Regions from separate parts of the Microbispora cellulosiformans genome, predicted to be linked through region 1. Evidence: riboswitches for the same ligand, from Rfam matches in the RefSeq annotation. Region 1 holds a riboswitch; the other holds the start of a gene.
What was found. Region 1 has a riboswitch for thiamine pyrophosphate ahead of F5972_RS13190 (purine-cytosine permease family protein). Riboswitches for the same ligand answer to the same signal wherever they lie in the genome.

Region 1 (4,185 bases):
GGCCCCGGACCCGGCGCGCGCCCGGGAGCTGTTCGTCCGCGGGATGGAGCACGAGCTCGCGTTCTGGGACGTGCCCTGACGGCTGCGATTAGTGTGGGGGCATGCCGGAGCTGCCCGAGGTCGAGGCGCTCGCCGGGTTCCTCCGCGAGCACGCCGTCGGCCACGCGATCATCGGGGTCGACGTGACCGCCTTCCAGGCGCTCAAGACCGTCGACCCGCCCGTCACCTCGCTCGGCGGACTGCCGATCACCGCTGTGGCCAGGCACGGCAAGTTCCTGGACCTCGACTGTGACGGCCTGCACCTCGTCACGCACCTGGCGCGCGGCGGCTGGCTGCGCTGGCGCGACGACCTCACGGGCGCGCGGCCGGTGCGGCCCGGGAAGGGCCCGCTCGCGGTCCGCGTACGGCTGTCGCCCGGCGAGGACGGCCGCGCCCCCGGGTTCGAGCTGACCGAGGCGGGCACGCAGAAGCGCCTCGCCGTGTACGTGGTGCGGGACCCCCGCGACGTCCCCGGGGTGGCCGGGCTCGGGCCCGACCCGCTCGCCGAGGGCTTCACACCCGACCTGCTCAAGACGATCGTGGGCGGGAGCCGGGCCCAGATCAAGGGCCTGCTGCGCGACCAGAAGGTGATCGCGGGCATCGGCAACGCCTACTCCGACGAGGTGCTGCACGTCGCGCGGATGTCCCCGTTCAAGGTCGCCGGGACGCTGACCGACGGCCAGATCGCCGACCTGCACGACGCGATCGTGAACACGCTCCGGGACGCGGTCGAGCGGGCGCGCGGCCTGGCGGCCAAGGACCTCAAGTCGGAGAAGAAGTCGGGCCTGCGCGTGCACGGCCGCACCGGCGAGCCCTGCGAGGTGTGCGGCGACACGATCCGGGAGGTGGCGTTCGCCGACTCGTCGCTGCAGTACTGCCCGACCTGCCAGACGGGCGGCAAACCGCTGGCCGACCGGCGGCTGTCGCGCCTGCTGAAGTAGGCCCGCGAGCCCGGCGGAGGTGACGTCAGGCGCGGAGGAACTCGGCGATCGGCTCGGCCTGGCCGAAGACGGCGTGACCGACCCCGGGGAGCAGGCGCACGGTCGCGTGCGGGACGCACTTGCGAACCCGCCGCGCGGTCTGGTGAGAGTCGATCATCGCGTCGCGGTCGCCGGCGATGACGAGCACCGGCATGGTGAGGCCGCGCAACGCGTCGTCGGAGAACACCGGGAGCTTCTCCCTGCGCGGGTTGAAGTGCGTGAACGTCAGGACGACGGCGTCGAGCGCCTGCCGGTCCCGCTCCCCGTCCAGGCCCGCGACGGTCATCGCCGACTCGCGCAGCCCGCCGTCTCGCCCCCGGAACGGACGGGTCAACAGGGCCTTGAGGATCCAGCCGACCTTCTGCCGTCCCACGCCGCCGGGGCAGATCAGGGCAAGCCGAGTCACCCGTTCCGGACGGCGTACGGCGTGGTCGAGGGCCGTCCAGCCGCCGAGCGAGGTGCCGACGACCGCGGCCCGGGTGACGCCGAGCCCGTCCAGCACGTCGTCCAGCCAGAGCGCCACGGCGCCGGAGTTCAGGGCGGGGCGTGAGGGCGCGCTCAGGCCCGGCTCGCCGACGAGGTCGACGGCGTACGTGCGGAAGTGCCGGGACCAGGTGGAGACGTCACCCCGCCACATGGACGCGTTGGCGCCCGAGCCGTGCAGCAGCACGAGAGGCGGCGCGTCCGGGGGGCCGGAGACGAGGACGAACGTCTCGCCCTCGCGGGTCGGCACCCGTACGTGCTCGGCTGGAACCGGCCAGGCGTCCAGCACCCGCCGGTAGTGGTCGAGGATCTCACGTCGACCGGCTTCGGATTTGTAGACCATCACTCCTCAAACGTACGTCATATGGAGCCATATAGGGAAGTTTGGGGAGTGAGAGTGCTCTGGTGGATGCGGCCCGTGGATCACCGTGGGTCACAGCTCCCGGCACGGGCCCGCGCATCGGTGGTGTGCCGCCAGAATGGGCGCATGACATTGCCGGAAATCGCCCCCGACGCCCTGCCCGAGGGCGCGTACCTGCTGGACGTCCGTGAGGACGAGGAGTGGCGGGCGGGACACGCCCCGGACGCCGTGCACATCCCGCTCGGCGAGTTGCAGGCGCGGGTGGACGAGGTGCCGCTCGACCGGCCGGTCTACGTCGTCTGCCGGGTCGGCGGGAGGTCGGCGCACGCCGCCATGTGGCTCAACCACATCGGCCGGGAGGCCGTCAACGTGGACGGCGGGATGCGGTCCTGGGCCGCCGCCGGGCGTCCGATGGTGAGCGAGCTCGGAGGGGACCCCTACGTCGCGTAGGAAAACGGTCAAAGTAGTGTCATAATCCCAAAGACATCGTCAATACCCGCGGGAGCTCGGGCGTGACCGGGCTGAGAGGGCGGATCGAACTCGTGCCGCCGACCGCATGAACCTGTCCGGATAATGCCGGCGTAGGGAGCGTGTGATGGCCGCCGTCGTCGACGACGTGCATGCGGAGGTTCCGCTCACCCTGGACGAGGAGGTCCCGAAAACCCTCGGCCTGCTCGACCAGGGGGCGTTCTGGGCAAATCTCGGCGTCAGCCTCCTCGGCTTCTCGGGGGCGTTGTTCCTGCTCGACCCCCTGGGCGGCAGGCCCCTGACGTTCACCGCCGCGGTGCTGGCCGCCGTGATCGGCAGCCTCGTCGGCACCGCGATGGTCGGCCTCGCGGCGATCCCCGGCGCGCGGACCGGCCGGCCCGCGATGGTGCTGCTGCGCGGCCTGTTCGGGGCCCGCCTGTCGTACGTCCCGACCGTGCTGAACATCGTGCAGATGCTCGGCTGGGGCGCGTTCGAGCTGTGGGTGATCGCGCAGGGCGCGCAGGCGCTGTCGGGGACGGCGGTGCCGTACGCGGTGTGGGCGGTCGCGGCCGGGGCGCTGACGATCGCGCTGACGATCCGGCCGCTCGGCGCGCTGCGCCTGCTGCGCCGCTACGTCACCGCGGGCGTCGTGGTCGCGATGATCTGGCTGTCGGTCGCCCTCTTCACCCGCGGGCCCTCCGTGGGCGGCGGCTCCTGGGACGCCTTCGCCCCGGCCGTCGACTACGTGATCGCGCTGTCGGTGTCGTGGGTGCCGATGGCCGCCGACTACGCCCGGCACTCCCGGTCGAGCGGCGCGGCGTTCACCGGGGTGGTGGCGGGTTACACGATCGCGCAGGTCGCCTGCCTGGCCCTCGGCATCGCCGCGCTCGCGCTGGTCGGCAACGACCCCGACAAGGTGTGGGACCCGTTCGTGGCCGCACCGCTCGGGGTCCTGTTCTTCGGCGTCCTGGTGCTGCGGGAGGCCGACCAGTCGTTCGCGAACGTCTACTCGACGACCGTGTCGATCCAGAACCTCGCGCCGCGCTGGGACCGCCGGGTGATCTCGGTCGTGATCGGCGTGCTCACCACGTTGATCGCGCTGCTGGCCGACGTGAACTCCTACGGCGCGTTCCTCACCGTGATCGGGGCGGTCTTCGTGCCGATGTTCGCGGTCCTCGTGGTCGACTACTTCCTGCTCGGCGGAGCCTCCCGGTGGAACACGGCCGAGGACGCCCCCTCGCGGTGGCTCATGGTCGCGCCGTGGGTCCTCGGGTTCGCGGCGTACTGGATCGTGGCGGTCACCCCGACCGTCGCCTGGTGGGACGGCCTCTGGGCCGACGTGCGCAGCGCTGTCGGGTTCGTCCACCAGCCGTGGATGAACGCCGCGCTCGCCGCGTTCTGCGTCGCCGCGCTGGTGACGGCGGCGCTGTCCGTGCCCGGCCGTCTCGCCCGGCGCCGGGCCTGACCGTACGGAGCCCGGCCGTACGGGGCCTGATCGTACGGCCGGTCAGGGCAGTGCGCCCTCCAGGCGGAGCAGGTGTTCCTTCGCCGCCTTGCCGCCCGCGTACCCGCCGAGCGAGTCCGGCCCCTCCACGGCCCGATGGCAGGGCAGGAGCAGGCAGAGCGGGTTGCCGGCCAGCGCGTTCGCCACCGCGCGCGGCGCCTGCGGCCGCCCGATCCGCTCGGCCATCTCCTGGTAGGTGGTCACGCCCCCGTACGGCACGCCCGGCATCAGCTGGACCACGGTGCGGGAGAAGCCGGTGACCAGGCGCGGGTCCACGGAGAGCGAGAAGGTGCGCAGCCGGCCGGCGAAGTACGCGTCGAGCTCGCGGCGCAGGGGATCGAGGCGGCGCG
Region 2 (4,185 bases), on a different contig from region 1:
GTTGGTCTCCAGCGCCTCGCGGGCCAGCCGGGCGGTCAGCACGGCCTCGCCGGCCGTGAAGCAGCCGGCCGTGTTCGGCAGCACCTTGATGTCCCTCGACCGCAGCAGGTCGAGCACCGAGCCGCGGGCGGCCGGGTCCAGCCTGCGCATCGCGACGGTGGTCAGCTCGGTGCCGGAGGCCTCCAGCGCCTGGTCGAGCACCTCCAGCGACGGCGCGCCGCCGGTCCCCATGATCAGCCGCGAGGCGAACTTCTCCCCGCCGAGCACGAAGACGTCGCCGGAGGCGTCCTGTTCCGTCATTCCCGTCATCCTCCCTTCAACCACCCTGCACCGCGGTGAGCACCTCGACGCCGTCGCCGTCCTCCACCCGTGTGGAGTCCCAGGCGCCGCGGCTCACCACCTCGCCGTTGACCGCCACCGCGACGCCCGACGTGAGCGCCGTGAGGGTCCGTACGGCGTCGCCCACCGTCGCCCCCTCCGGCAGCTCGGCCGGGCCTCCGTTGATCGTGACCTTCATGAGTGGAATCTCCCTGGGTCGCAGGACAGGGCGGCCTCCGGCACCGCGCCGCCGGTGAGGAGCGCGGCGACGGCCTCGGCGGTGACCGGGGCCAGCAGCACGCCGTTCCGGCCGTGCCCGGTCGCCGCGAGGACGCCGGGGGGCCCGGTGGGGCCGATGAGCGGAAGGTTGTCCGGGGTCCCCGGGCGGAAGCCGACGGCCGTCTCGGCCAGTTCGAGCTCGGTGAGGCCGGGCACCAGTTCGCGGGCGTCGCGCAGCAGCTCGTACACCCCGCCGGCGGTGACCCGCGCGTCGTATCCCAGCTCCTCGGAGGTGGCGCCCAGGACGATCTCGCCGTCGCCCCGGGGGACCAGGTAGGCGGGGGAGCCGTGCACCAGCCCCCGTACGCACCGGGTGAGGAACCCCCGAGGGCCCCGCAGCCGGAGGATCTGCCCCTTCACCGGCCGTACGGGCAGGCCGGGGAGCAGGGCGGCCGACCACGATCCGGCGGCCACCACGATCCGGCCGGCCGGGACGGTCCCGCCGGACGTCAGCCGCACCGACGGGGAGCCCCGCCCGGGGAGGACGATCCCGGCGGCGCGCTCGGCCACCAGCGTGCCGCCCGCCTTCTCGAACGCGGTCAGCAGCGCGCGCACGAGCCTGCGGGGGTCGACCCAGGCGTCGTCGCGGGCCAGCAGCCCGCCGCGCACCGAGGGGGACAGCATCGGCTCGAAGGAGCGGCACTCGCGCCCGGTCAGCCGTTCGACCCGCAGGCCGAGCGTGCGCTCGAAGGCCGCGAGGTCGTCGAGGACGGCCATGTCGTCCGTGCCGCGGGCGACCTCCAGCGTGCCCTCGGTGCGGTAGTCGAGCTCGGCGCCGGACTCGTCCTCCAGCTCCGCCCGGAACGCCGGCCAGGTGGCCAGCGACGCCAGCCCGAGCCGCAGCAGCGGCTCCTCCGTGTAGGTCACCTCGCTGACCGGCGCGAGCATCCCGGCGGCGGCGTGGGTGGCGCCGCTTCCCGGCGCGGGGTCCACCACGGCAACGGAAAGGCCGCGCCGCGCCGTACGCCAGGCGGCGGCGAGGCCCGCCACGCCGCCTCCCACGATCACGACGTCGTGGCCGGGCTCGCTCCCGGAGGGCCGTGTGGAGGACACCGCGCTCCCTTCGCCGGCATTACCCGGATCAGGTGGTGGGCGGTCGAGAGCCGAACGCTCTCCTCTCAGCCCGGTCCGCCGGGCTCCCGCGCGTCTTACGCCCCACAGCGTAGTACGTGGCGGATACCGGCGGATCGCCCGGTTCGCCACTCGCGGGCACGGGCGTGACCTGGCTCACAATCGGGGCTGCCCGGGATGTGCGCGCTCCTTGCCCAACTCGTTATGGGGAGCCCGTTGGCCAGGTCCCCTGTTGACAATCTATGGTCAAGGCGTGGATCACGTCGTGGTGGTGGGTGCCGGCCTGGCCGGCGTGCGAAGCATCGAGGCGCTGAGGTCCCGGGGGTTCACCGGGCGCATCACGCTCATCGGCGAGGAACACCATCGCCCCTATGACCGCCCGCCGCTGTCGAAGGCGGTGCTGCTCGGCGACGCCGACTCCACCGTGGTCGACTCCGACCTCGACGCCATGGACGTGCGGCTGTGCCTCGGCACGGCCGCCAAGGGCCTGCGGGACGGCGTGCTGGAGACGACCGAGGGCGAGCTGGAGTACGACGGCCTGGTCATCGCCACCGGCGCCACCCCGGTCCGGCTGCGGGGCGAGGGTCACCAGCACGTGCTGCGCACGATCGACGACGCGCTCGCGCTGCGCGAGCGGCTGGTGCCCGGCGCCCGCGTGGCCGTCGTCGGCGCCGGCTGGATCGGTGCCGAGGTCGCGACGGCGGCGGCCAAGGCGGGGTGCGCGGTGACGGTGGTGGAGGCGGGGGAGAGCCCGCTCGCCGCCGCGATCGGCCCGGCGGTCGGCTGTCACACGATCGGCTGGTACGCCCGGGCCGGCGTCGAGCTGCGCCTGGGCGCGATGGTCGGGACGGTGGACGCCGACGGGCTCACGCTCATGTCCGGCGCGCGGGTGCCCGCCGACGTGGTGGTCTCCGGCGTCGGGGTGCGCCCCTCCGTCCACTGGCTCAAGGGCTCGGCCGTACGGCTCGACAACGGCGTGCTCGTCGACGAGCACCTGCGCACGTCGCTGCCGAACGTGGTCGCGGTGGGCGACTGCGCCAACTGGTGGTCGCGCAGGTTCGGCACCCGGCTGCGGGTCGAACACTGGGACACCGCGCTCCAGGCCCCCGACACGGCCGCCGCCACGCTGCTGGGCGAGGAGGCGGTCTACGATCCGGTGCCGTACTTCTGGTCGGAGCAGTTCGACCACATGCTGCAGTTCGCCGGCCACCCGACCCCGGACGACCGGATGCTGCTGCGCGGCGACCCGCGGGCGGACGGGAAGTGGGCGGTGTGCTGGCTGACCCCGGAGGACCGGCTGGCCGCGGTGTTCACCGTGGACCGGCCGCGCGACGTGGTGCAGGGCCGCCGCCTGGTGGAGGGCGGCCGGAGGCTCGACCCCCGGCGGGTGGCCGATGCCGCCGTGCCGCTCCGCGACTGCATTATGGCGTAATCGAGGTGTTTCCCGGCGGCTCGCATGTGGTAATGGTGGTTCCGTGACGCTTACTGTTGCGCAGATCGACCGGGAGACCGACCAGCTCGTAGGGGAGTGGCTCCCACTTCCGCAGGCCGCCGAGAAGCTGGGGCTCAGCATCGGCCGCACCAAGCAGCTACTGAAGGACAAGAAGCTCGTCGGCGCCCGGCGGAGTGGAGGCGGCCAGCCGCAGATCCCGTCGGTGTTCGTCGCCCACGGCGACGTGCTCAAGGGCCTGCCCGGCACGCTCACCGTCCTGGCCGACGCCGGGTACGACGAGGTGGAGTCGATCCGCTGGTTGTTCACCCCCGACGACTCGTTGCCGGGGTCACCGATCGACGCGATCGTCAAGGGCCGGCACACCGAGGTCAAGCGCAGGGCCCAGGCGCTGGGCTTCTGACCGCCCGCCGCATGGCATTGTTGGTCGGGTGAACGACACCCGGCGACGGCTCGCGCAGGCCAGGCTCTACCTCTGCACCGACGGCAGGAGGGACCGCGGCGACCTCGAGGACTTCCTCGACGCGGTCCTGGCCGGCGGCGTGGACATCGTCCAGCTGCGGGAGAAGGGCCTGGAGGCCCGCGAGGAGCTGGGCCTGCTGGAGGTGTTCCGCGCGGCATGCGACCGGCACGGCGCGCTGCTGGCGGTAAACGACCGGGCGGACGTCGCGTACGCCGCCCGGCCGGACATCCTGCACCTCGGTCAGGACGACCTCCCGGTCCCCGTGGCCCGGGAGATCCTGGGCTCCGGCGTGCTCGTCGGCAGGTCGACCCACTCGGCGGCCGAGGCATCGGCCGCCGCGGTGGAGCCGGGCGTGGACTACTTCTGCTGCGGGCCGGTGTGGCCCACGCCGACCAAGCCGGGCCGTCCGGCGCCCGGCCCCGCGCTGCTGGAGCACGCCGCGAGCCTGGGCACCGACCGGCCGTGGTTCGGCATCGGCGGCATCGGCCCGGACAACCTCGACGAGGTGATGGCGCACGGCGTGCGCCGGGCGGTGGTCGTCAGGGCCGTCACCGAGGCCGAGGACCCCGGAGCCGCGGCCGCGGCTCTCAAGGCGCGCCTGTCG

Region 2: it holds a riboswitch for thiamine pyrophosphate, as region 1 does, so the genes downstream of both, thiO (glycine oxidase ThiO) here and F5972_RS13190 (purine-cytosine permease family protein) in region 1, are expected to answer to the same signal.

Annotation. Positions count from the first base shown of each region.
Region 1 covers NZ_VYTZ01000004.1:431,681-435,865, forward strand. The annotation lists gene F5972_RS13170 (TenA family protein) at 1-79, shown strand, start outside; gene F5972_RS13175 (Fpg/Nei family DNA glycosylase) at 102-980, shown strand; gene F5972_RS13180 (alpha/beta fold hydrolase) at 1,006-1,845, opposite strand; gene F5972_RS13185 (rhodanese-like domain-containing protein) at 1,990-2,313, shown strand; TPP riboswitch at 2,352-2,468, shown strand; gene F5972_RS13190 (purine-cytosine permease family protein) at 2,459-3,796, shown strand; gene F5972_RS13195 (methylated-DNA--[protein]-cysteine S-methyltransferase) at 3,839-4,185, opposite strand, start outside.
Region 2 covers NZ_VYTZ01000003.1:292,730-296,914, forward strand. The annotation lists gene F5972_RS09370 (thiazole synthase) at 1-309, opposite strand, end outside; gene thiS (sulfur carrier protein ThiS) at 317-517, opposite strand; gene thiO (glycine oxidase ThiO) at 514-1,650, opposite strand; TPP riboswitch at 1,639-1,748, opposite strand; gene F5972_RS09385 (NAD(P)/FAD-dependent oxidoreductase) at 1,922-3,100, shown strand; gene F5972_RS09390 (Rv2175c family DNA-binding protein) at 3,144-3,521, shown strand; gene thiE (thiamine phosphate synthase) at 3,550-4,185, shown strand, end outside.